DNA from 3 places in the Pseudalkalibacillus sp. NRS-1564 genome. Region 2 is predicted to be linked to each of the others. Evidence: a T-box and tRNA genes for the amino acid it is inferred to sense, from the RefSeq annotation. Region 2 holds a T-box; the other regions hold tRNA genes.

Region 1 (7,546 bases), on a different contig from region 2:
ATCAATATCTTCTTTAGAAATACCGGCGCCATTGTCGGTAATCCTTACAGATATAAACATCTCTTGAACATCCATACTCACATGAAGATATTTCGATTTCTCCATTTGACTCATTGCTTCAATAGCGTTTTTCATGAGATTAATAAACACTTGCTTTATTTGATTAGGATCAGCAAAAACAACAGCTTCCTCATTCCCAAAATTCGTTTGTAATGTCACATCGTTCAATAGAGCATTAGACTCAATCAAGGTTGAGACCTGCTTTAATAAACCTTTCATTTCAACATTCGTAAATAATGTACTATGCGGCTTTGCTAGCGTTAGAAGTTCACTTAGCACTAATTCGATACGGGATATTTCTGAAAAGATTATTTCAAAATACGGCATAGTGGATTCCTTCTTCTCAAGCAGTTGAAGAAATCCTTTCACTGATGTTAGAGGATTCCGAACTTCATGAGCAATTCCAGCGGCAAGCTGTGCAGCTGATGCTAGCTTTTCAGATTTAACCGCAAGGGCTTCATTTGTTTTAAGTAACCGCTCTTCTGATTGCTTTCTAAAGGTTTTATCCTTAATCGTTCCTGTCATTCCTTCAAATCTTCCTTTAGAGCTATATTCATATTTAATAAAGACCTCACACCAGACGAACCCCCCGCCTTTTTTCTGAACCCTGAATTCAAATACGTTAGATTTTTCTGCGCCATCTTGGAATCGAGATAATTCTTTATGTAAATTCAGCCGATCATCTGGATGTATATAAGATAAGCTGTATGTGCCTATTGATTCCTGAACATCGTATCCAGTTAACTCACCCCACGCTTCATTCAACCAGATCCAACTACCATCTATTCCAGTTTGAAAAACAACTTCGTTTAAGCTGTTTTATGACACTATTATAGTTTTCTGATAGTTTACGATATTTTTCCTCACTATCTTTTAATTTGGACAGAAGTATGACAGAGCGATCATAATAAGAAGAGAACCACCAAACAATTACCATAACTGAGATCGTAAAGAATATGTCCACTAACCAATTGATTTTAATTTCATTCACAGAATAAAGCCAATAATCCCATAATAAAATCGCCATAAAAAACGTTACAACAGATATAATTCTTCCTTTATATCGCTTCATTTCGTCACCATTTCCCAAGTGATTTATTAATTACTAGTTTATTGGAAATGAAGCCTATGTGCAAACACACATGTGCCGTTAATAAAATAAAAAAACTCCTTGAATAAGATTACTTATTCAAGGAGTTTTGGGTATGCGCCTTAGAGGATTCGAACCTCTGACCCACAGCTTAGAAGGCTGTTGCTCTATCCTACTGAGCTAAAGGCGCACGATATGAATGGTATTCAATCTCAACAAAAGTATACCATGATTAAAATCAGGTTGTGAAGTAGCTTTTAAAACTCTTCTACAATATGTAATGGAGCGGGTGATGGGGATCGAACCCACGACATCAGCTTGGAAGGCTGAGGTTTTACCACTAAACTACACCCGCAAAAATGGCTGGGCTAGCTGGATTCGAACCAACGCATGACGGAATCAAAATCCGTTGCCTTACCGCTTGGCTATAGCCCAATCATGGTGGAGGGGGACGGATTCGAACCGCCGAACCCTGAGGGAGCGGATTTACAGTCCGCCGCGTTTAGCCACTTCGCTACCCCTCCATGATGAAATTGTAATATGGTAGCGGCGGAGGGGATCGAACCCCCGACCTCACGGGTATGAACCGTACGCTCTAGCCAGCTGAGCTACACCGCCACTTAAATTATGTATGGTGCGCCCGAGAGAAGTCGAATCCCTAACCTTCTGATCCGTAGTCAGACGCTCTATCCAATTGAGCTACGGGCGCAAAAAATATATGGTGCGGGTGAAGGGACTTGAACCCCCACGTCGTAAGACACTAGATCCTAAGTCTAGCGCGTCTGCCAATTCCGCCACACCCGCTTGTGCTGTGCATCAGCGACGTTTAATAATATACCATTGAATCATTTAAAATGTCAATCATTATTCTAAAAAAATGTAGAAAGTTTCTTTTGCAAAGAGTGAAAGCGTTGACATGCTCTTCTCCCTCTCATACGATAAGTTGTAGAAAAGGAGCTGTTACATATGAGTTTATCACAGTCCATTACAGGCGCAAAAGAATTCGACAAGAAAGACCCTTTAGCCCATTTACGTGATAAGTTTTACTTAAATCCAAATACGCTATATTTGGATGGTAATTCACTTGGTCTTCTATCAAAGAATGCGGAAACATCCCTTCTTCGATCTCTTGATGACTGGAAGCAACATGGAATTGATGGCTGGTCTGATGGAAAGCAGCCTTGGTTTTATATGGCAGAAAACATCGGTGAGATGACATCAACGCTAATCGGTTCACATGCTTCTGAAACAATTACTACCGGTTCAATTACAACTAACCTTCATCAGATGCTCGCTACTTTTTTTAAACCTTCAGGAAACAAAACAAAAATACTAGCCGATTCTTTAACATTTCCATCTGACATTTATGCTATTCAAAGTCAGCTTGAACTTCATGGGTTATCCCCAGAAACTAATCTAGTGCAAGTTCCGAGCCGTGACGGAAGAACAATCCTGGAAGAAGATATCATTGAGGCCATCGATGAGACTATAGCCCTTATTCTCCTCCCTTCCGTACTTTACCGGAGCGGACAATTACTAAATATAGAAAAAATCACAAAAGCAGCCCATTCTAAAGGAGTAATCATTGGCTTTGACTTAGCTCATTCAATCGGAGCCATTCCACATAAACTTCACGACTGGAACGTTGACTTCGCGGTTTGGTGTACATACAAGTACTTAAATAGTGGCCCTGGTGGTGTTGGTGGACTTTTTGTGCACGAAAACCACCTTGGCAGACGCCCCGGTCTTGCTGGATGGTTCAGTTCCAAGAAAGAAGTGCAATTCGATATGAGCCATACGCTTACTCATGCTGAAACCGCTGGCGCATTTCAAATAGGCACACCCCACATTTTTAGTATGGCTCCTTTAATAGGAGCTTTGGAATTGATGAACGAAGCTGGCATAGATGCGATTCGAGAAAAATCATTGTCTCTTACCAACTATTTAATGTGTCTTATTAAAGAAAATCTTGCTGAAGATGGTTTTACAATCACTAATCCATCAGAAGATGATCGACGGGGTGGGCATATTTGTCTCGAGCACGATGAAGCTGCTCGAATTTGCAAAGCGCTAAAACAAAAAGGCGTCATTCCAGATTTCCGCTCACCAAACGTCATTCGCCTTGCACCAATTGCTCTCTATTCATCATTTGAAGATGTTTATCATGTTGTCCAAATTCTAAAGAGTATTATGATTGAAAAAACGTATCAGCAGTTTTCTAACGAGCGAAACGTTATCTCTTAAGTGAGTATAATTTGGTTTTTCTCCATTCATACTATGTGAAATGAAGGAGGGAAACAGGATGACTCAGCTGAACGAACTTGAACTTCAAAATCTGCGTCACATGATCGGCGGACATGAAACACTCGCAAACAAACTTGATTCCTATGCCCAATCTTGTACTTGTCCGCAGCTTAAGCAAATGCTTCAAAAGGATGCACAAGACGCACGCAACACACAACAACAATTAATCAGCTTCTTAAGTTAAGGAGGGATTTTATGAATGAGAAAGACATGGTAAATGATTATTTATCCGTATTGAACAGCAGCTTAAGTAATTACGGGAGCGTCATTTCTCAAGCTGACAATCAACAACTTCGTCAGGCTCTTCAACAAATTAGAAATACTGATGAGCAGCGACAATATAACCTTTATCAATACGCTAAACAAAAAGGGTATTATCAGCCAGCTGCCCCAGCCCAAACCAATGAAATTCAACAAGTTAAAAACCAACTAACAGCTCCGCAGCAACAACAGAATAATCAGCCTCCTCAGGTCCATTAATCCAGAGCCGGTGAAAACCGGCTCTGTGTCTTTATGCTCATTTTTTCATAATTTTGTAAATAGAGTTTCAGCCTCCCTTTATATGGATAATTAAATGAGTATTACCTATAGGGAGAGATTGATATGGACTATATTCTTAATGCAATAACTGAATTTTCCGCGTTCATCTGGGGTTATCCTATGATGATTTTACTCTTAGGCGGTGGATTATTTTTAACAATCCGCCTCGGCTTCTTTCAAATAATCTTTTTTCCCCACGCTTTAAAACATACAATTGGTAAAATTTTCAAAAAAGAAAAAGGAGATGGCACAATATCACCATTTCAGGCCTTTGCCTCCGCTCTTGCATCTACTGCAGGTGCTACAAACATTGTTGGGGTTCCTGTGGCAATCGCTTTTGGAGGACCTGGCGCTATTTTCTGGATGTGGATTGTCGCTATTATTGGAATGTCAACAAAATTCTCAGAAATTGTTCTCGGGATCAAATACCGAGAGGAAGACAAAAACGGCGTTTATGTTGGCGGCCCAATGTATTACATAAAAAAAGGCTTGGGATGGAAGTTCGCTTCATCTCTATTCGCTTTTGGACTGATGATTGAAATCATTCCAAGTGTCATGGTACAAACTAACTCCATTTCAACACTCTCAGAGAGTTCTTTTGGATTACCGACCTGGGTAACAGGTGTCTTACTAATTATCCTTATATCAATTGTTGTATTCGGTGGAATACGTAGAATTGGTTCTGTAGCTGAGAAGATTGTTCCATTCATGGTACTTACATATATTGCAGGCGCTATCGGTGTTATGGTGATTAATATAGAAGAGTTTCCAGCTGTTATGAAACTTATTTTCGTACATGCTTTTCAACCGATCTCAGCAGCTGGAGGTTTTGCCGGAGCTGGTTTTGCTGCAGCTGTTAGATGGGGCCTTGCTAGAGGGCTTTATTCAAACGAAGCCGGTATGGGTACGGCGTCTATTGCCCATTCTGCAGCACATACGCCTCATCCATGTAGACAGGGATTATGGGGCATTTTCAGCGTTTTTGTCGATACAATCGTTCTCTGCACAGTAACAGCTTTTACAGTGCTTCTTTCAGGAGCTTGGAAAGACGTTAAACCCTCAAATGCAGCTGATATGGTTTCAGATGCTTTCTCTGGACTAATGGGAGCTACATGGGGCCCCATCTTTGTTTCTTCCCTCCTATTGATTTTTGTTATCAGTACGATAGGTGTCCTTGTCTTTTATGGTGAGAAACAAGCTGAATACTTATTTGGCACACCCTTTTCTAGAGTAATGCGATTTGTTTATATTATTTCTATTTTTGTTGGAGCTATAGGAGGACTTCAATTTGTTTGGGAGCTAGTCGACATTACACTCGCCTTGTTTGTTATCCCAAACGTTATTGCGATCTTATTCCTTAGTAAGGAAGTGAAAGAACTAACTGATGACTACAAATTAAATTTCTTAAAGCAAGCCCAAACGAAAGACAAAGGCATTAGTTCATAAGAAATTCACATGGGACATTCACCTAATTTAGGTTCCTCTCCGCTCCTGCCTATATCTTTTCTAGACGGAAACATACAGTGGTAAAGAAAGAGAATTTAAAGGGGGACCTAATATGTATCATGCAAACAATGCACCATACGGAAATGAGCCTTACCAACCAGTAGCTGGAGCTTCTTACGGCATGCCTTGTCACCGACCAGCTGGAAACGGCTTTGCGCTAATTGTTGTACTATTTATCCTGCTTATTATAGTAGGAACAGCTTTTATTAAATGTTAGTTTTTAACAAGCAAGAGCCACTTGGTTCTTGCTTTTTTTAATTACGCTATGTTAGCTTAATTTTCGATTTATAGTTCATTCATTTTTTGATGAGTCAAAAATCAAGAACGTTCGTTCCATGTCCTTTCCTGAACAATTGTTCCAATTAACTTTGCCTGTTATAGTGATAAAGAATGTATGATGAAAGAAGTGAGACAATGAAAACCTTATTAATCGATATGGACTCGGTTATATGTGACCTTATGTCTGAATGGCACCAGAGATACAATCATGATTACAATGACGACTTGTCTGTTGAGAAACTTGAATGCTGGCGATCTGAAGACTATGTAAAAAATGAGTGTGGAGATAAAATTTATGAATACCTTGATCAGCCAGGTCTATTTCTTGAACTCAAGCCTCTACCACATGCTATTGAAGTAATGGAACGTCTTTCATCCGTGTATGACGTAATGATTGTCACGAGTAGCCGTACATATGCTTACACTGAAAAAGAACAATGGGTAGAAAAACACCTTCCGTTTATCGGCAAAAGAAATTTGATTTTCTCGCATAGAAAAGAAATGATTCGCGGAGATTTATTATTTGATGATGCTCCACACAACCTCATCGCATTTAAAAATTCAGGGAGAATGGCCATTGCGATGAACTATCGTTATAATCAATATGTCGACGTCCCTCGCGTGAATAACTGGTTGGAATTTGAAGAATGGCTTTCAACATGGAAGTGAGGGTACAGTGGTGACTCAACGAACAGATTTGCTAATAATCGGTGGAGGACCCGCTGGAATTTCTGCTGGAATATGGGCTAAAAGACTAGGCATTAATCATTTATTGCTTGAAGCAAAGGATAGCCTTGGGGGGCAATTAAGTACAATCTATAATCAAATTGTAGACTACCCAGGTATGGTGGTTGCAAACGGTCAGGTTTTACAGGAACAGTTCATCAAACATGCTGAGGAAATCAAATGTGATTATGTTACAAACACTTGCGTTAAGTCGATCGATTGGACTAATCGGATACTTCAAACAGCAGAAGGCAATTCATATACATTTCGCACTTTGCTAATTGCATCAGGGTCTTCCCCACGTAGGCTAGATGTTCCTGGTGAACAAGAAATGATCGAGCAAAAAGAAGTATACTCGGCAACTCGAGATAAATTGAAATTCAAAGGCAAACATGTTGCTGTAATCGGGGGCGGAGACCGCGCATTCGAAGGAGCTCTTCTTCTTGCTGAAGCTGGTTCTCAAGTTACACTAATACATCGTTCTGATTGTTTTAAAGCTCGTAAGGAATACAAAGAACCTGTCATGCTCCACCCAAACATCGACATACTAACAAAAACGTTTATTACAAAAATAGATGGAAAAGGAAAGAAGAAACTATTCCTCGCTGACGAAGATCATCACTTTACAATGATGGTTGATGGTCTGTTCATTCGAATTGGTGTTAAACCAAACACTGAACCTTACGAGGATGGCATTGACGTCGATCAGGAAGGATACATTCGATGCAACTCTTATGGTGAAACATCTCTGCCATTCGTCTATGCTGCAGGAGATGTTTGCACTAGACCGCTGTTATCAAGTATTGCCTCCTCAGTTGGACAAGGAATGACCTCTGTCAAACAGCTATCGTTCTTTCTTGAAAATTAAAAAAGGACCCTGAGGTCCTTTTTTAATTTTCAATGTTAGGTTTGAAAGTTGATTTTAAGGAAAAGTTCGATGTCTTTTTTGAGAAGAGTGACTTCTTCCAAAAAATAAAGATAGTAAAATTACCACAAAAACGCCGATCCCAAAATAGAAAATATTTTCACTAGACAGCAATG
Region 2 (7,546 bases):
ATGGGCAAAAGAAGGTGGTCATACCATCACAGATCTTTATCCTACTGAAGTGCCTCTTACATCTAGTGAACCTTTTATCAAAAATAAAGAACTGCAGGGCTTATCGTTAAGAGATGTCGCCCTATCCGTTCTCAATCCAAAAGGAAAGATAATAAAGACACATCGATGGGATATGATCTTCACCCATATCGGACTATCTGGCCCCGCTGTTCTTCGCTGCAGTCAATATGTCGTTAAAGCAATGAAAAAATTTAATGCTCAGTATATTCCCTTACAAATTGATGCCGTACCAGATCAAAACGAAGAAGAATTATTTCGCGAGCATATGAAACTCGCAAAAGAAGAGCCAAAAAAAGCGATTAAGAACATTTGGAAAAGTAAAGTTCCAGAGCGATATATGCTCTTTCTATTTAACAAAGCAGAAATTTCTCCAGATACAACTTACGCTCACTTATCGAAAGAAAAAGTGCGCGAATACGCGCGGCTATTAAAGCAGTTCCAGGTGGCCATAGACGGTACGCTTCCAATCGATAAAGCTTTCGTAACAGGTGGCGGAGTATCTCTAAAAGAAATTAACCCAAAAGAAATGGCGTCAAAATTCACAACTGGTCTTTACTTTTGTGGTGAAGTACTCGATATTCATGGGTATACCGGCGGATACAATATTACATCAGCCTTCGTCACAGGCTATACAGCAGGAAAAAGCGCAGCCGAAAGGAAAGCGGAATCCGCCGTTTAGTTCAACCACTAGATATTTTTAAGGTGAATACATGCAAAGAAAGAGGGACCAGTCCATAGACAGGTCCCTCTTTCTTTCGTTTAACTTATCGTTTGTTTCGATTTCTTCCGTTATTTCGATTGTTCGATGCCCCTGGCTTCCGTGAAGATCGATGATTTCTTCCTCTTTGATCATTCTCTCTACGATCGTTACGCTCTTCATGCGAAGGTAATGCACCCTCAACGCTCTTTCTGGCAAGTTTTTTACCGATTCCCTTTTCAATCATTTGAATAAAGGCCTGATCTTTTGCAGCAATAAACGTATACGAAGCTCCATCGCCACCAGCTCGTCCCGTTCGACCAATTCGGTGGATATAGCTCTCTGTATCTTGAGGAATATCATAATTAAAGACATGGGTAACACCTTCGATATCAAGACCACGCGCTGCCACATCTGTTGCTACTAGAAGCTGGATTTTAGCATCACGGAATCGCTTGATGACACCTTCTCGTTTCGACTGTGATAAATCACCATGAAGCTCGTCAGTTAAATAGCCTCTTGCTTTTAAATCTCCATTTAGTTTACTTACTCTACGCTTTGTACGGCAGAAAATAATCCCGAGGAACGGTCTGACCTCATCGATGGTTTCGGTAAGCGATGCGAACTTCCTCCGATCGGTCGTTTCAATTACAAACTGCTCGATTTCTTCGACAGTTTTCCCTTTTTCCTTCCCTCTAATTTTCTCAGGGGAACGCATAAATCTCTTTGCAAGCTGTTTAATATCACTTGATAACGTTGCAGAAAAAAGAGCTGTAAGACGACTTTCAGGCGTTTCACTAATAATATCTTCCACTTCTCTTAGGAAACCGATATGAAGCATTTGATCAGCTTCATCTAATACAAGATAAGAAGTATGGGATAAGTCAATGGTCTCTCTCCGAACGTGATCAAGCAGACGTCCAGGCGTTGCTACAACAATGTGTACTTGTTTATTAAGGCGCTTAATCTGTCTCTCTACATCCTGACCACCATAGACAGCTAGTACATTAATGTCATCGCGATGTTCTACTAACTTCATTAGTTCCGATGAGATTTGGATGGCTAGCTCTCGTGTCGGGGTTACAATAAGAGCCTGCACTTCAGGTGCTTCTGTATCCATTTTTTCAAGTATCGGTAGTAAAAACGCAAAAGTTTTACCCGTTCCTGTCTGGGCCTGAGCAATCACGTCTTTTCCTTGTAACATAACAGGGATTGTTTCTTTTTGAATATCGGTCGGGGTACTAATACCCTGAACTTCTAGTTGTTTAACGAGACGTTCATCAAGTCCCATTTCTTTAAATTCGTTCAAATTATTCACCTCGTGTTTAGTATAACAATTATCTTTATTATCTTTAAGGCCATAAGAAACCATGACCCATCTTGGTCAAGATTGGAACGATTCTAAGTCCCATTCCATATAAAAAACTGCCTCCTTTACGACTGCTGAAGAGCGGTCGACGAGACAGCCTTTACTTATTATGTCTGGTAATGACCCATTACTTTTGAAACATAATTTTGCGTTTCTTCGAATGGAGGAATCCCACCGTAACGATCAACATTCCCAGGTCCAGCGTTATAAGCTGCTAATGCAAGCTTAATATTGCCATTATATTTATCCATCATTTGCTTAATGTATTTCACGCCACCTTCAATGTTTTGTCCAGGATCAAAAGGGTCCTTCACACCAAGTGAAGTGGCAGTTGCGGGCATTAATTGCATTAATCCCATAGCTCCTGCTCCGCTAACACTATCGGATTTATAGCTAGATTCCTGTTTAATAATCGAATGAACAAGTTTTGGATCAACACTATATTTAGCCGATAATTCTTCAATATATCCATCAATTTCAAGCGATGAAGATGTGTACGAAGAATTAGTCGACGGTACTATTTGGGAATTGTATGTGCCATAGGAATTCACCGAGGTTGAGTTTACAGGGACTTCTGCTTTCATTTGCTGTCCTGTACTTTGAGTTGAGAGAGCTTGCTCAAGCATGTCTGTAAAGGAAAAAGTAGACGGCTGTTGCTTGCCTAATGCGTTAGGCTGTAGCTGTCGCAAAGCCTGTAAATCCATCATTGCACGTATAAGATCTGCTTTCATTTCAACACCTCGGTGTAGTCTTTTCCATCATTATACCAGATCATGAGCAAGAACGATTGTTTTTCTCATATTTTGATCCACTTACGAACCGAGCGATATACCTAGGAATCAACAAAATGAATAGAGAGCTTTAAGGCAATTTACTTGGACAATGGAGAAAAAAGTGCTATGATTTATTAATCTTATCAACTTACTAGGATTAAAGATTCAGTAAAACGCCTTTTAGAGACCAGCTCCAAAAGACGTCGTACTTAAGAAACTGTCATGTAATAAATAGGTTGCTTGCGTTGTTTCATCAAAATTTTAACAGCAAGACGTGCTGCTTTTCGATCTTCCGCAAGAACAATAATCTCTTTATCACACACTTCGTTTTCTTTCGTTTGTCTGCCTAGATAAGAAAGCGGGATGTTCTTTGCTTTTTCATAAGGTGTCCGGTGTGAAAGAATGTAATCTCTCACATCGATTAGACAATATTTATCATCATCAAACCGCTCCATATTAATTGGCTTCATATAAGAATAAGGATAAATGACTCTCCATAATCCTAAAGTAAATGCAACAGCTGCTAAAGCCGTTCCCCATATCGCCATTCAATCTCTCTCCTTTTTAGCAGGGCTATTTCACTTTACCCTCCCATTTCATCATACCGCCAACCATGTTCTTCACTTCATAACCAGCTTCTTGCAAGTACTCACATGCGCGCTCACTACGACGTCCTGAACGGCAAATCATAATATGTTCTTCTTCTTTATTGATCTCATCAAGTCGTTCCGGAAGTGTGCCAAGACGAATATGCTTTGCTTCAGGGATCATGCCTTCTTCTACTTCTTCATCCTCACGAACATCGATTAATGAAACATTTTTGCCCTCATTAAGTAACTCTTGAACCTCTTGAGGTGTTACCGTCTTAATTTCGTTACTCATAAAAACATACCCCTCTCGTACAGTTTTAATATGGATTTTTCAGTTATAATCACTTCAACAAATTCAATCGTACATGATTTGCACATTCAATACAAGAAATCTATCTTCCACTCATCTTAGTAGTATTCTCAGCTTTAGGAAAAGGTTATTCGAGTTGTTTAAAAATTTCCCATCCGTAGTTTACATTCAAAAACCCTCTCCTTAGTCGTTAGGAGAGGGTTCAACCTTAATTAGCTACAATATTAACTAGCTTTCCTGGTACTGCAATCACTTTTCGAAGTGTTTTGCCATCAAGTTGACCTTTAATCTTCTCATGCTCTAAAGCAATTTCTTGCATTTCATCACGAGATGCTTCAGTCGGAATAGAAATTTTGGCACGAAGTTTTCCATTGATTTGCACTACAATTTCTACTTCATCTACAGTAAGCTTGCTTTCGTCAAACATTGGCCAGTTTGCATATGCGAGTGTATCCTCATGTCCAAGCGCACTCCACAGCTCTTCAGCAAGGTGCGGTGCGATTGGAGATAGCAACTTCACAAAGCCCTCCATTAATGTAACGGAAACTGACTCTTGCTTATATGCTTCATTCACAAATACCATCATTTGTGAAATAGCTGTATTAAAGCGTAAGCCTTCCATGTCCTCAGTTACTTTTTTAACCGTTTCGTGGTAGACGCGCTCCATGTCTTCTCCTGAATTTTCTTCAGAAATAGAAGACTTCGTTAGATCCCCTTCACCAAATAAACGCCACACACGATCAAGGAAACGGCGCGCGCCATCTAAACCATTGTTAGACCATGCAATAGAACCCTCGAACGGACCCATAAACATTTCATATAGACGAAGCGTGTCAGCACCGTGGCTTTCGACAATTTCATCTGGGTTAACAACATTTCCTTTTGATTTACTCATTTTCTCGTTGTTCTCACCAAGGATCATCCCTTGATTTCGGAGACGTTGGAATGGTTCTTTTGTTGGCACAACACCGATATCATAAAGAACTTTATGCCAGAAACGAGCATATAACAAGTGAAGAACCGCATGTTCCGCACCGCCGATATACATATCAACAGGCAACCACTCATCGAGTTTTTTCGGGTCAGCTAGCATTTCATCGTTATCCGGATCAATGTAGCGAAGGTAATACCAACAGCTTCCAGCCCATTGCGGCATTGTGTTTGTTTCACGTCGGCCCTTCATGCCCGTTTTAGGATCAACTACGTTCAACCAATCCTCAATATTAGCTAAAGGAGATTCGCCAGTTCCTGACGGTTTAATTTCCGTTGTTTCAGGAAGAACGACAGGAAGCTCTTCTTTCGGGACAGCAGACATTGTGCCATCCTCCCAATGGATAATTGGAATTGGCTCGCCCCAATAACGCTGACGACTAAATAACCAGTCGCGAAGACGATACGTCGTTTTTTTCGTTCCCTTTCCTTTTTCCTCTAGCCATTCAATGCTTTTCGTAATTGCTTCTACTTTCTCAAGGTCGTTTAAGAAATCAGAGTTCACATGCTTTCCGTCTTCTGTATAAGCTTCCTTGGATACATCTCCTCCAGCAACGACTTCTTTAATAGGAAGATTAAATGTAGTAGCGAACTCATAATCGCGCTCATCGTGAGCTGGAACTGCCATAATAGCTCCTGTTCCATAGCTCATTAGAACGTAATCTGCTACCCAAATTGGAAGCTTCTCATTATTGATTGGATTAATGGCATACGCGCCAGTAAACTCGCCAGTCTTCTCTTTTGATAACTCTGTACGCTCAAGGTCACTCTTTGTTTGTACTTTTGATCGGTAGCTTTCAACTTTTGAGATTTGTTCACTAGTAGAAATTTTGTCAACGAAAGGATGCTCAGGTGCAAGGACCATATACGTAGCTCCAAAAAGTGTATCAGGACGCGTCGTAAACACATCGATCGATTCATCATGACCGTCAATCGTGAATGTCACTTCAGCACCCTCAGATTTCCCAATCCAGTTACGCTGCATTTCTTTAATGCTGTCAGACCAGTCAAGCTCTTCAAGGTCTTCAAGTAGACGATCGGCATACTCTGTAATTTTAAGAACCCATTGCTTCATTGGTTTACGAACTACCGGATGGCCTCCACGTTCACTTTTACCGTCGATCACTTCTTCATTCGCAAGAACCGTTCCAAGTGCTGGACACCAGTTAACAGCCACTTCATCTACGTACGCAAGTCCTTTTTCGTAAAGCTTTGTGAAAATCCACTGTGTCCATTTATAGTATTGTGGATCTGTTGTATTAACTTCTCTATCCCAATCATAAGAAAAACCTAACTCTTTAATTTGACGACGGAATGTGTCAATGTTCTTTTGAGTAAAATCTCGTGGATTATTTCCTGTATCAAGAGCATATTGCTCTGCCGGAAGTCCAAATGCGTCCCATCCGATTGGGTGAAGAACATTATATCCCTGCATTCGCTTCATACGTGAAAGGATATCCGTAGCTGTATATCCTTCAGGGTGCCCAACATGTAGCCCAGCCCCTGAGGGGTATGGGAACATATCAAGAATATAAATTTTTTCACCATTAGCATCGTTTTCTGTCTTAAAAGTCTTGTTTGTTTCCCAGAAGTGTTGCCACTTCTTCTCAATTGTTTTGTGATCAAATGCCATTGTCACTCTCTCCTTCCAGTCCTTGCAAAAAAATAAAAAAACCTCCCGTCCCCGTTGTTCATCAACAGGGACGAGAGGTTGAGAATCTAATATTCACAATCACCCGCGGTACCACCCGGCTTAGTGCTAGAAACAGCACTCACTTAAGGCCTTTAACGCAGGCATACGGGCAACCTTACTCTATTCAGGCTTCCGATTCAAAGGTGAGTTCACAAATCTCCTATGTTAACTTCCACCAGCCGTTAACTCTCTAGTAATAGAATTTTTGTTACTATTCCTTATCATTATCTTTGGTTTCACTAGTTACGTATATAATTTGTATTGTATGAATACTTGTGAGAAATGTCAAGAACATTATCAGAATAGACGTTTTTTTCGTAATCTATACATCCGCTGTCCTTATATTCGATGAATTAGCATGTGTGCCAAAAGAACAATTCCAATTAATACAGTAAGCGGATATCTCAAAAAAAGAAACGCACCCTGATTGGGTACGTTATCCTTTACGATACTTTTTTTGACTAGCCGAATCATCTTTGGAATGTGGCTTATCTTTTTCTTCTTTTTGTTCTTCTTTTAAATCTTCTAATGGAATCGCATCGACATTCATTTCTGAAGCATCCTCGTCGAGCTGATTTTTTTCCTTATTTGGTAATTGCTCGGGATTATTAGTTTCGCCTTGTTTATGTGATTTTTCATGCTCTGCCATATGATCACCTCATTTTTTTGTATAGTACTCTGTACCACGAGCCAGATATTCCCAAACACATAAAGATGTTAGTTGGAGTAAAAGGTCGATCATGGTAAAGTCATACTTAGTTAGAAGCAAACAAGAAGCCACTCTAAACCTCGACGTCCTAATAAATTGATAGGATAAGTTTCAGAAGACTCATTTAAGAAAATTTTAATTGTTAGAAAGGATTACAGATCATGCAACGAATATTACCTTTTACAAGAACGCTACTGAATTCAGTATTAAAAGAAGGAGGCATTGCTATTGATGGCACTTGTGGAAACGGACATGACACTCTCTTCCTAGCTGAATCAGTTGGGAATTCAGGAAAAGTGTATGGCTTTGATATCCAACCTGAGGCGATTGAAGCTACAGAAAAAAGGCTGACAGA
Region 3 (7,546 bases), on a different contig from region 2:
AGGTTGCCTTATTGCTTAACCTTCCTGTTAAAAATATGAATGATGTTAAGAAAGTAACAAAGGATCAATTTACTGTATCGAACTATTCTGTAGAAGAAATTGAAATGTTGGCCAAATTGGTTAATGGAGAAGCAAGAGGTGAATCGTTTGAAGGGAAAGTAGCGGTAGCTGCTGTAACAGTGAATCGAACACTTTCTGCAAGATTTCCAAATAGCATTAAAGAAGTGATTTTTGAAAGTGGTGCTTATACTGCAGTATCTGACGGTCAATATGATCAAAAGCCAGGAGCAGAATCATATAAGGCTGTCTATGCGGCCCTTAGTGGTAGAGACCCAAGCTCAGGAGCTTTGTTTTATTACAATCCTGATATTGCAACAGACGATTGGATTCGTACAAGGCATATCATCAAAGAGATTGGGAAACATGTCTTCACAAGATAAAATCCTCCTGATAAAGGAGGATTTTATGATATCATCGACGTGTACACACAGTTAGATGAAGGAGTGAAGCGACTATGTCAGAGAAAAAAACGTTTCAGCCAGGAGAAATAGTAACGGCAGGTTATAAAACGGGGAGATATATTGGAGAAGTCGTCGATATGAAGTCCCCCAAAGCTGTGATTAAAGTTCTTGCTGTCATCAAGCATCCAACTCAGGGAGACCTTCATAATCCCAAACAGCTCGATGTTCCTCTTTTTCACCAGCGAAAAGCGTTAGCCCAATTCGAGAAAGCGCTCGTTCCAATGTCAGCCATTAATCATTACGAAGGAAATATTCCTGATTATCATGATTCACTCAAGGAAGCGCTTGAAACACAATCCGCAGAGCTCAAGCACGAAGGCGGAAGATGGGCCGAAGCATCTCTTATCGAAATCGAAAAGCTTAAAGACGACTACTTCCCATCAAGGTAATCTTCTTTACATCAGACTTCGAATCCGGTAAGATATAGTATTGATTTAGGCTCTTGGATTAGAGCTTGATTGAAGAAGACGTAAAGGGTGGTTTTTGATTTGCAATCAGAAGCTTCAGCATATCAAGTGCTGTTATATTATCAATATGTAGAAATAGAAGATCCGGATTATTTTGCTCGAAAGCATCTTAAGTATTGTCAATCACTCAATTTAAAAGGTCGAGTCCTTGTAGGCAAAGAGGGCATTAATGGAACGGTTTCAGGAACCGTTGAGGATACTGAGCGCTACATGGACGAACTAAAAGCAGATGAACGCTTTCGTGATATGGCTTTCAAAATTGATGAAGCAGAAGGTCATGCCTTTAAAAAGATGCACGTACGTCCGCGCGAAGAAATTGTTTCACTAAAGCTTGAGGAAGATGTAAACCCGAAAGAAATAACCGGGAATTATCTTGAGCCAAAGGAATTTATGGAAGCATTAGAAGATGATGATGTAATTGTTATCGATGCACGAAATGATTATGAGTACGATATTGGTCATTTTCGCAATGCAATTCGTCCTGATATAAAGGCTTTTCGTGATCTTCCAGACTGGATTGAACAAAATCTTTCGGACCAAAAAGATAAGAAAGTACTAACTTATTGTACAGGTGGAATTCGCTGTGAGAAATTTTCTGGTTACTTAATGAAAAAAGGTTTTTCCGACGTTTCACAGCTTCATGGAGGAATTGTAACGTATGGTAAAGACCCGGAGGTACAGGGGAAATATTTTGATGGCAAGTGCTTTGTATTTGATGATCGTCTTGCTGTTAATGTAAACCGTACCGATGAAGATACAGTTGTAGGGAAATGCTATCATTGTGAGGAGCCAGCAGATACTTATATCAATTGTGCTAATGTACAGTGTGACAAGCTTCACATCGTCTGTGATTCTTGCAAAGATGAGTATAACCATTATTGTTCTTCTGCATGTGAAGAAGAAGTTCGTATGATCCAATCGTAACGCAGCGGCTAACGCTGCGTTTTTTCTTACAGTGAAACAAGAGAGGAGGCGCGTTAAGATGTGCTTAATTGCTGTAGCTCAAAATGTTCATCCTACATACCCATTTATACTCGTAGCCAACCGAGATGAATTCTACGAGCGTCCAACAAAACCTGCGAACTATTGGGAAGATGTACCAGAACTACTTGCGGGGCGTGATTTAAAGGCTATGGGAACATGGCTAGGGGTTACAACAAACGGAAGAATTGCAGCCCTTACGAATTATCGAGAAGCGAATGAGCAGCCTAAAAGTCTATCAAGGGGTGATCTAACGGCCGATTACTTACGTGATCATCAATCCCCATTATCATACCTAGAAATGGTTCGACAAAAGAAAGATCAGTACAATGGATTTAATTTAATCATAGGAGATTTTAAGAGCCTTTATTATTATTCAAACCGGCAGGATCAAATTTCAAAACTAGAGAACGGTGTTCACGCTGTAAGTAATCACTTACTGAATACGAGCTGGCCAAAAGTTGAGCAGCTTAAAGAAGAATTAAAACACTATTTAAGTGCAGAAAAGAACCTCGATCAAAATCGTCTTTTTGAAATGCTTTCTCATGCTGAGCCTGCACCTGATTATTTATTACCACAGACAGGCGTGCCGATTGAATGGGAAAGGATGCTTTCACCCGTTTTTATTAAGTCGGATCATTACGGAACGAGGGCGCAAACTGTTATTATGGTTTCACAAAATGGAGAAGTTACTTTCGTTGAGAGGTCAGGAGAAGATCAGGAAAATTATTACCAATTTAATTTTGATGGAGCATAATTGCGCTCTAAGTGAATAAATTATGTGTTACCTGTAACTTTTGCCGATAGATCGATGGTGAAAAAGAATCGGGTTTAACAACAGAAAAATAGGGTATTGAGAATTATTACTTATGAGGAGGGGTTTTTTTGAAAAGAAAGCGTCACTATGTTGAAGATCAGCTTTTGCGGGAATCAACCGACATGAAAGAGTACCGAAAATATGATTCTGAAATGGTGACTAAAAAAAGACCAATACTCCGCCAAAATAAAAAGAAAAAACCACTTATTCAAACGCCAGTATAAGCAGGGGAGAGCGCTCCCTGCTTTTTTTCTATGTCAAAAATAGAGTGCTTAACTATGGGGAATAATTTTTTTGTGAAAAAGGGTTGTGTTTTTTTGGGGTCGGTGATAAGATAGGTCTTGTCCTTGAAAAAACACATTGAAAAAAGTGTTGACGAGGCAAAAGAAGATATTGTATAATAATGAAGTCGCTGTTTAATGGAGGATTAGCTCAGCTGGGAGAGCATCTGCCTTACAAGCAGAGGGTCGGCGGTTCGAGCCCGTCATCCTCCACCATTTATTTTTGATGACTTTCATTAAATTATGCCGGCCTAGCTCAATTGGTAGAGCAACTGACTTGTAATCAGTAGGTTGGGGGTTCAAGTCCTCTGGCCGGCACCACACATGCGGGTGTGGCGGAATTGGCAGACGCGCTAGACTTAGGATCTAGTGTCTTACGACGTGGGGGTTCAAGTCCCTTCACCCGCACCATAGAATATGCGCCCGTAGCTCAATTGGATAGAGCGTCTGACTACGGATCAGAAGGTTAGGGATTCGACTTCTCTCGGGCGCACCATATTGGGGCCTTAGCTCAGCTGGGAGAGCGCCTGCCTTGCACGCAGGAGGTCAGCGGTTCGATCCCGCTAGGCTCCACCATATATATTTTCATGTTTTTGGAGGAATACCCAAGTCTGGCTGAAGGGATCGGTCTTGAAAACCGACAGGGGCTTAGTCGCCCGCGGGGGTTCGAATCCCTCTTCCTCCTCCATCTTTGCGGGTGTAGTTTAGTGGTAAAACCTCAGCCTTCCAAGCTGATGTCGTGGGTTCGATCCCCATCACCCGCTCCATTTTTTTGGCCCGTTGGTCAAGCGGTTAAGACACCGCCCTTTCACGGCGGTATCACGGGTTCGATTCCCGTACGGGTCACCAACTAAATTTCCATAGACTTTTTGACTCAAGCATACTCAAAGAGATGCTTTTTTGTTGTTTTCAATTCGGTACGTCTCATCAGAATACAGCATACAGTGACTGTATAAGAGAGGGGATGGACCGAATGTATTATGAAGAACATGAGCACATTGCTTATCATTATGACAACACAGATGCCTACCGTCAGCAACCCGTAGCTCCAACATCGAGCCCACCAGCATCACCGCCTCCTAGACCACAGTCAGCACAAGCTGGAACATTTGCTGTAGATCCGGGATCCATTAGAAGGTGTATGTATCGGTTTACTTATATTTGGATGAGAGGCGGCAATTCATTTTGGTTTTGGCCAGTTTATGTAGGGCGTACTTCTGTTTCAGGGTTTCGCTGGACCGGTAGAAGGTGGGTGTATACAGGCATAAGTCTGAGAAGAATTGATATGTTTACTTGTTAATAGATGGAGCGCTTACATGAAGCGCTCTTTTTTAAAGGCTCTTTCGTAGCCATTGTTGCTATAGTGGGTGAATTTTCGCTCAGGGATGCTCGTTTTTCGCGGGGCAGGCGGTTAGCATCCTTCCGCTCCAATCAGCGAAGTTTAGTGTTTAATTCAACAATTGTTTCGAAAGCAACAATCTTTTAAAAAAGAGCCTTTTTGAATGAAAAGCTTCGTTACCATAGCCAAATGAAAATTAATGAAAAATCGTCTAAACTTCTGGCTTTTTTGAGAAGATCATGCGAGAATGATACTAACTATTGATCTTCGAAAGTCAGGTGCACATAATGAAATTCCCTCTTTGGATGAGAAAGTTATTTGTAGCATTTGTTGCTGTTATTACGCTTGGAACTGTGGTTCCTACTGGATATCTAGCAGATGACAAAACAGAGTCATCAGAAAATTATCAAGAAGAAAACCATCTTCTTATTGAGCCGAGGGACGAGCCTGATAAGGCGATAGAGCCTCTTGTTGATCAGTATGATTGGCCCATCATAGCTCAGGACGCTTCTTCTTCTGAACTCCTGACGCATTTTGTAAGCTATGCAAGCAATCAATCCGAGCAACTCGGGCTAACAAAATTCGGTGAAACGATCTCAACTCGAGTCGGTAACGAGTATCGAGATGCAATTGTACCTAAAATGACAGAAGCGATCGCTACCTCAGTGGAAAATCTGGATGAGGATACATTAAGGTCACTTCGTTTGACGGACAACCCTTCTGGTGGATACGGAGAACGTATTCTTCATGTATATAATCAACAGAGTGGGGAAGACTTATTGCGTTTTCATGTGAGAAGAGATCATCCCCCACAAGATGGCTATTGGTTTAATTTTCATTACCATGCAGCGAATGATGATTTTGAAGAACATTATGAAGTAGGTAAGATTTATTGGGATAAAAACACTCCGCCTAAGTGGCTCTCGTAAGAGAGGTGCGCGGGGTGTTTTTGGTTGGAGATTAAGGGAGGATCACAACATAGATGGAACTTGTACAATGTATTAGAGATGTTTTCGAAGAAGAGCCTTTAACCGGCTCAGAAAGTGTATTGAATCGTAAATTATTTAAGGAAGGTCATTTCTATCCAGTTTATAAAGATGAGCATCATAGCTGGATTACGCTTGATGATGAAGGAGAGCAGCATATTATTGCTACCGGCACCTCACTCAATGAAGACTTCTGGTTTACTTTTCGGTTTCGCATAGCATAATAAAAAGCCGCATAAAGCGGCTTTTACTTTTTTTAGGGCGCGCATTTTGCGGGCCTCTTTTTTTATTCATAAGAAGAGCGTCTTCGCCTTCTTTTTCACCTTGCACACCGGCTTTCGGATCATACGCGTTTCGATTTTTCATGTAAGCTCCTCCTCTAATTGGATTCACTTATTAGTATGTCCAAATTCGGTTAAAACATCGGATTTTCTTCGATGAACTGGTAGACGTTATCAACTAGCTCATCGGGCGTTTCGGCAGTAACGCGCTCGCCGTTAACGAGACAGTAAATATCCTGGCTACAAAGTGTGCAGTGACCAAGACAAGAATATTCGAGCACATCAAGATCTGTATCTTTTTCTAGTTTTTCCATTGCTTTATGTGAACCGCTCGAAAGATTGCTCATGCAGAATTCAACTATTGGATTCATCTTTTATTCACCTCGGGTTTTCCTTACTATTACAAGACTGTTTCTATTCTATCAAGAAGGTGTGAAAATGAACAACCATTTGCATAAGATCAAGAAACAAATTGATGGATACCCATATAATTTGTAAGAGAAGGGTTTATTTCTATATAATTAGGAAAAATAACATAATGAAGTCGATAGAGGAGGGTCATTATGCATAAAGCAGTTATTGTAGGAACAGGACCAGCGGGTTTAACAGCAGCCATTTATCTTGCGAGGGCTAATATGGAGCCGCTCGTCATTGAGGGACCGGAACCTGGTGGTCAGCTTACGTTAACAACAGATGTTGAGAACTTTCCCGGTTTTCCAGATGGCGTTCTCGGTCCAGAATTGATGGAAAATATGAAGAAGCAGGCGCTTAGGTTCGGCGCTACAATTGAGCGAGGATGGGTGAAGGATATTGATTTTAATGAGCGTCCCTTTAAATTAAAAACAGATACTCTCGGGGATATTATGGCGGAGTCTGTTTTGATTTCGACTGGTGCTTCAGCAAAGCTTCTAGGTATACCAGGAGAATCAGAGAATATGGGTCGAGGTGTGAGTACATGTGCAACGTGTGACGGCTTTTTCTTCCGTGGTAAAAAAATCGTTGTGATTGGTGGAGGAGACTCAGCTATGGAAGAAGCGACTTTCTTAACGAAATTCGCTTCAGAAGTTACTGTTCTTCACAGGAGGAAAGAACTTCGCGCATCAAAAATTATGCAGGAGCGTGCTCGCTCTAATGATAAAATTAGCTGGAAGCTGAATGCTTCCCCGCTAGAGGTTGTAGCAGAAAACAATAAAGTGAGCGGTATTAAAGTAAAGAATAGTGATACGGGAGAAGAGGAGTTCGTTAAGACAGATGGCATATTTGTTGCGATTGGCCATCGTCCAAACACTGATTTTCTCGCGGGTAAAATTAATATGGATGATAAAGGTTACGTTCAAGTAGAACCAGGAACGACAAAAACGAATGTCCCTGGTGTATTTGCATGTGGAGATGTACAGGATTTCACTTACCGTCAAGCGATCACAGCAGCAGGCACAGGGTGTATGGCGGCTATGGATTGTGAGCGGTTCCTTGAAGGAAACGCCTTTATAGACTGGAGTATGTAAGAAGAAAAAGCGCAGGCCTTGGCCCTGCGCTTTTTTAGTCGATGTTAATATAATTCGAATCGGTACGTATGCGATCAGATTTGGGTATTTTAATTTCTAGAACACCATTTTCGTATTTTCCTTTCACATTTTTCATGGAAAAGTGAAAGGGAAGCTTAATGGTGCGACTAGTACTTGAATAGGATCGTTCTTGTTTGTAATATTTTTGTTTATCGTTTCGTGACTCATGAAATTCTTTAGATTCAATGGAAATCCGGAGACCATCTCCAAGTGGTTCCACTTTAATTTGCTCCTTTGTGATACCAGGTAACTCTGCTTCAACAATAAATGCATCCTCCGTTTCATAAAGATCAACCCGAAACGACTGA

What was found. The T-box of region 2 lies ahead of leuS (leucine--tRNA ligase). A T-box ahead of a tRNA ligase gene usually reads a tRNA of that ligase, here a tRNA-Leu.
Region 1: it has a tRNA-Leu gene. The T-box ahead of leuS (leucine--tRNA ligase) is inferred to sense a tRNA for this amino acid. The anticodon was not compared.
Region 3: it has a tRNA-Leu gene. The T-box ahead of leuS (leucine--tRNA ligase) is inferred to sense a tRNA for this amino acid. The anticodon was not compared.

The regions. Positions count from the first base shown of each region.
Region 1 covers NZ_JBITPM010000012.1:126,836-134,381, forward strand. The annotation lists gene ACIFPW_RS06610 (ATP-binding protein) at 1-825, opposite strand, end outside; gene ACIFPW_RS06615 (hypothetical protein) at 836-1,132, opposite strand; tRNA gene ACIFPW_RS06620 (tRNA-Arg) at 1,267-1,340, opposite strand; tRNA gene ACIFPW_RS06625 (tRNA-Gly) at 1,432-1,505, opposite strand; tRNA gene ACIFPW_RS06630 (tRNA-Gln) at 1,511-1,585, opposite strand; tRNA gene ACIFPW_RS06635 (tRNA-Tyr) at 1,590-1,674, opposite strand; tRNA gene ACIFPW_RS06640 (tRNA-Met) at 1,692-1,768, opposite strand; tRNA gene ACIFPW_RS06645 (tRNA-Arg) at 1,783-1,859, opposite strand; tRNA gene ACIFPW_RS06650 (tRNA-Leu) at 1,870-1,954, opposite strand; gene kynU (kynureninase) at 2,117-3,394, shown strand; gene ACIFPW_RS06660 (hypothetical protein) at 3,453-3,638, shown strand; gene ACIFPW_RS06665 (spore coat protein) at 3,650-3,934, shown strand; gene ACIFPW_RS06670 (alanine/glycine:cation symporter family protein) at 4,058-5,440, shown strand; gene ACIFPW_RS06675 (YjcZ family sporulation protein) at 5,553-5,717, shown strand; gene ACIFPW_RS06680 (5' nucleotidase, NT5C type) at 5,915-6,448, shown strand; gene ACIFPW_RS06685 (NAD(P)/FAD-dependent oxidoreductase) at 6,459-7,373, shown strand; gene ACIFPW_RS06690 (D-alanyl-D-alanine carboxypeptidase family protein) at 7,428-7,546, opposite strand, start outside.
Region 2 covers NZ_JBITPM010000037.1:49,232-56,777, forward strand. The annotation lists gene ACIFPW_RS16655 (NAD(P)/FAD-dependent oxidoreductase) at 1-739, shown strand, start outside; gene ACIFPW_RS16660 (DEAD/DEAH box helicase) at 825-2,048, opposite strand; gene ACIFPW_RS16665 (lytic transglycosylase domain-containing protein) at 2,234-2,857, opposite strand; gene ACIFPW_RS16670 (rhodanese-like domain-containing protein) at 3,109-3,447, opposite strand; gene ACIFPW_RS16675 (rhodanese-like domain-containing protein) at 3,473-3,781, opposite strand; gene leuS (leucine--tRNA ligase) at 4,008-6,422, opposite strand; T-box leader at 6,486-6,716, opposite strand; gene ACIFPW_RS16685 (hypothetical protein) at 6,919-7,131, opposite strand; gene ACIFPW_RS16690 (class I SAM-dependent methyltransferase) at 7,353-7,546, shown strand, end outside.
Region 3 covers NZ_JBITPM010000039.1:44,561-52,106, forward strand. The annotation lists gene ACIFPW_RS17805 (cell wall hydrolase) at 1-440, shown strand, start outside; gene ACIFPW_RS17810 (kinase-associated lipoprotein B) at 515-910, shown strand; gene ACIFPW_RS17815 (rhodanese-related sulfurtransferase) at 1,010-1,912, shown strand; gene ACIFPW_RS17820 (NRDE family protein) at 1,971-2,726, shown strand; gene ACIFPW_RS17825 (hypothetical protein) at 2,855-3,010, shown strand; tRNA gene ACIFPW_RS17830 (tRNA-Val) at 3,208-3,283, shown strand; tRNA gene ACIFPW_RS17835 (tRNA-Thr) at 3,313-3,388, shown strand; tRNA gene ACIFPW_RS17840 (tRNA-Leu) at 3,394-3,478, shown strand; tRNA gene ACIFPW_RS17845 (tRNA-Arg) at 3,487-3,563, shown strand; tRNA gene ACIFPW_RS17850 (tRNA-Ala) at 3,568-3,643, shown strand; tRNA gene ACIFPW_RS17855 (tRNA-Ser) at 3,663-3,755, shown strand; tRNA gene ACIFPW_RS17860 (tRNA-Gly) at 3,761-3,834, shown strand; tRNA gene ACIFPW_RS17865 (tRNA-Glu) at 3,842-3,916, shown strand; gene ACIFPW_RS17870 (transporter) at 4,041-4,367, shown strand; gene ACIFPW_RS17875 (YpjP family protein) at 4,694-5,335, shown strand; gene ACIFPW_RS17880 (hypothetical protein) at 5,389-5,616, shown strand; gene ACIFPW_RS17885 (hypothetical protein) at 5,591-5,758, opposite strand; gene ACIFPW_RS17890 (YuzB family protein) at 5,808-6,044, opposite strand; gene trxB (thioredoxin-disulfide reductase) at 6,237-7,178, shown strand; gene ACIFPW_RS17900 (Hsp20/alpha crystallin family protein) at 7,213-7,546, opposite strand, start outside.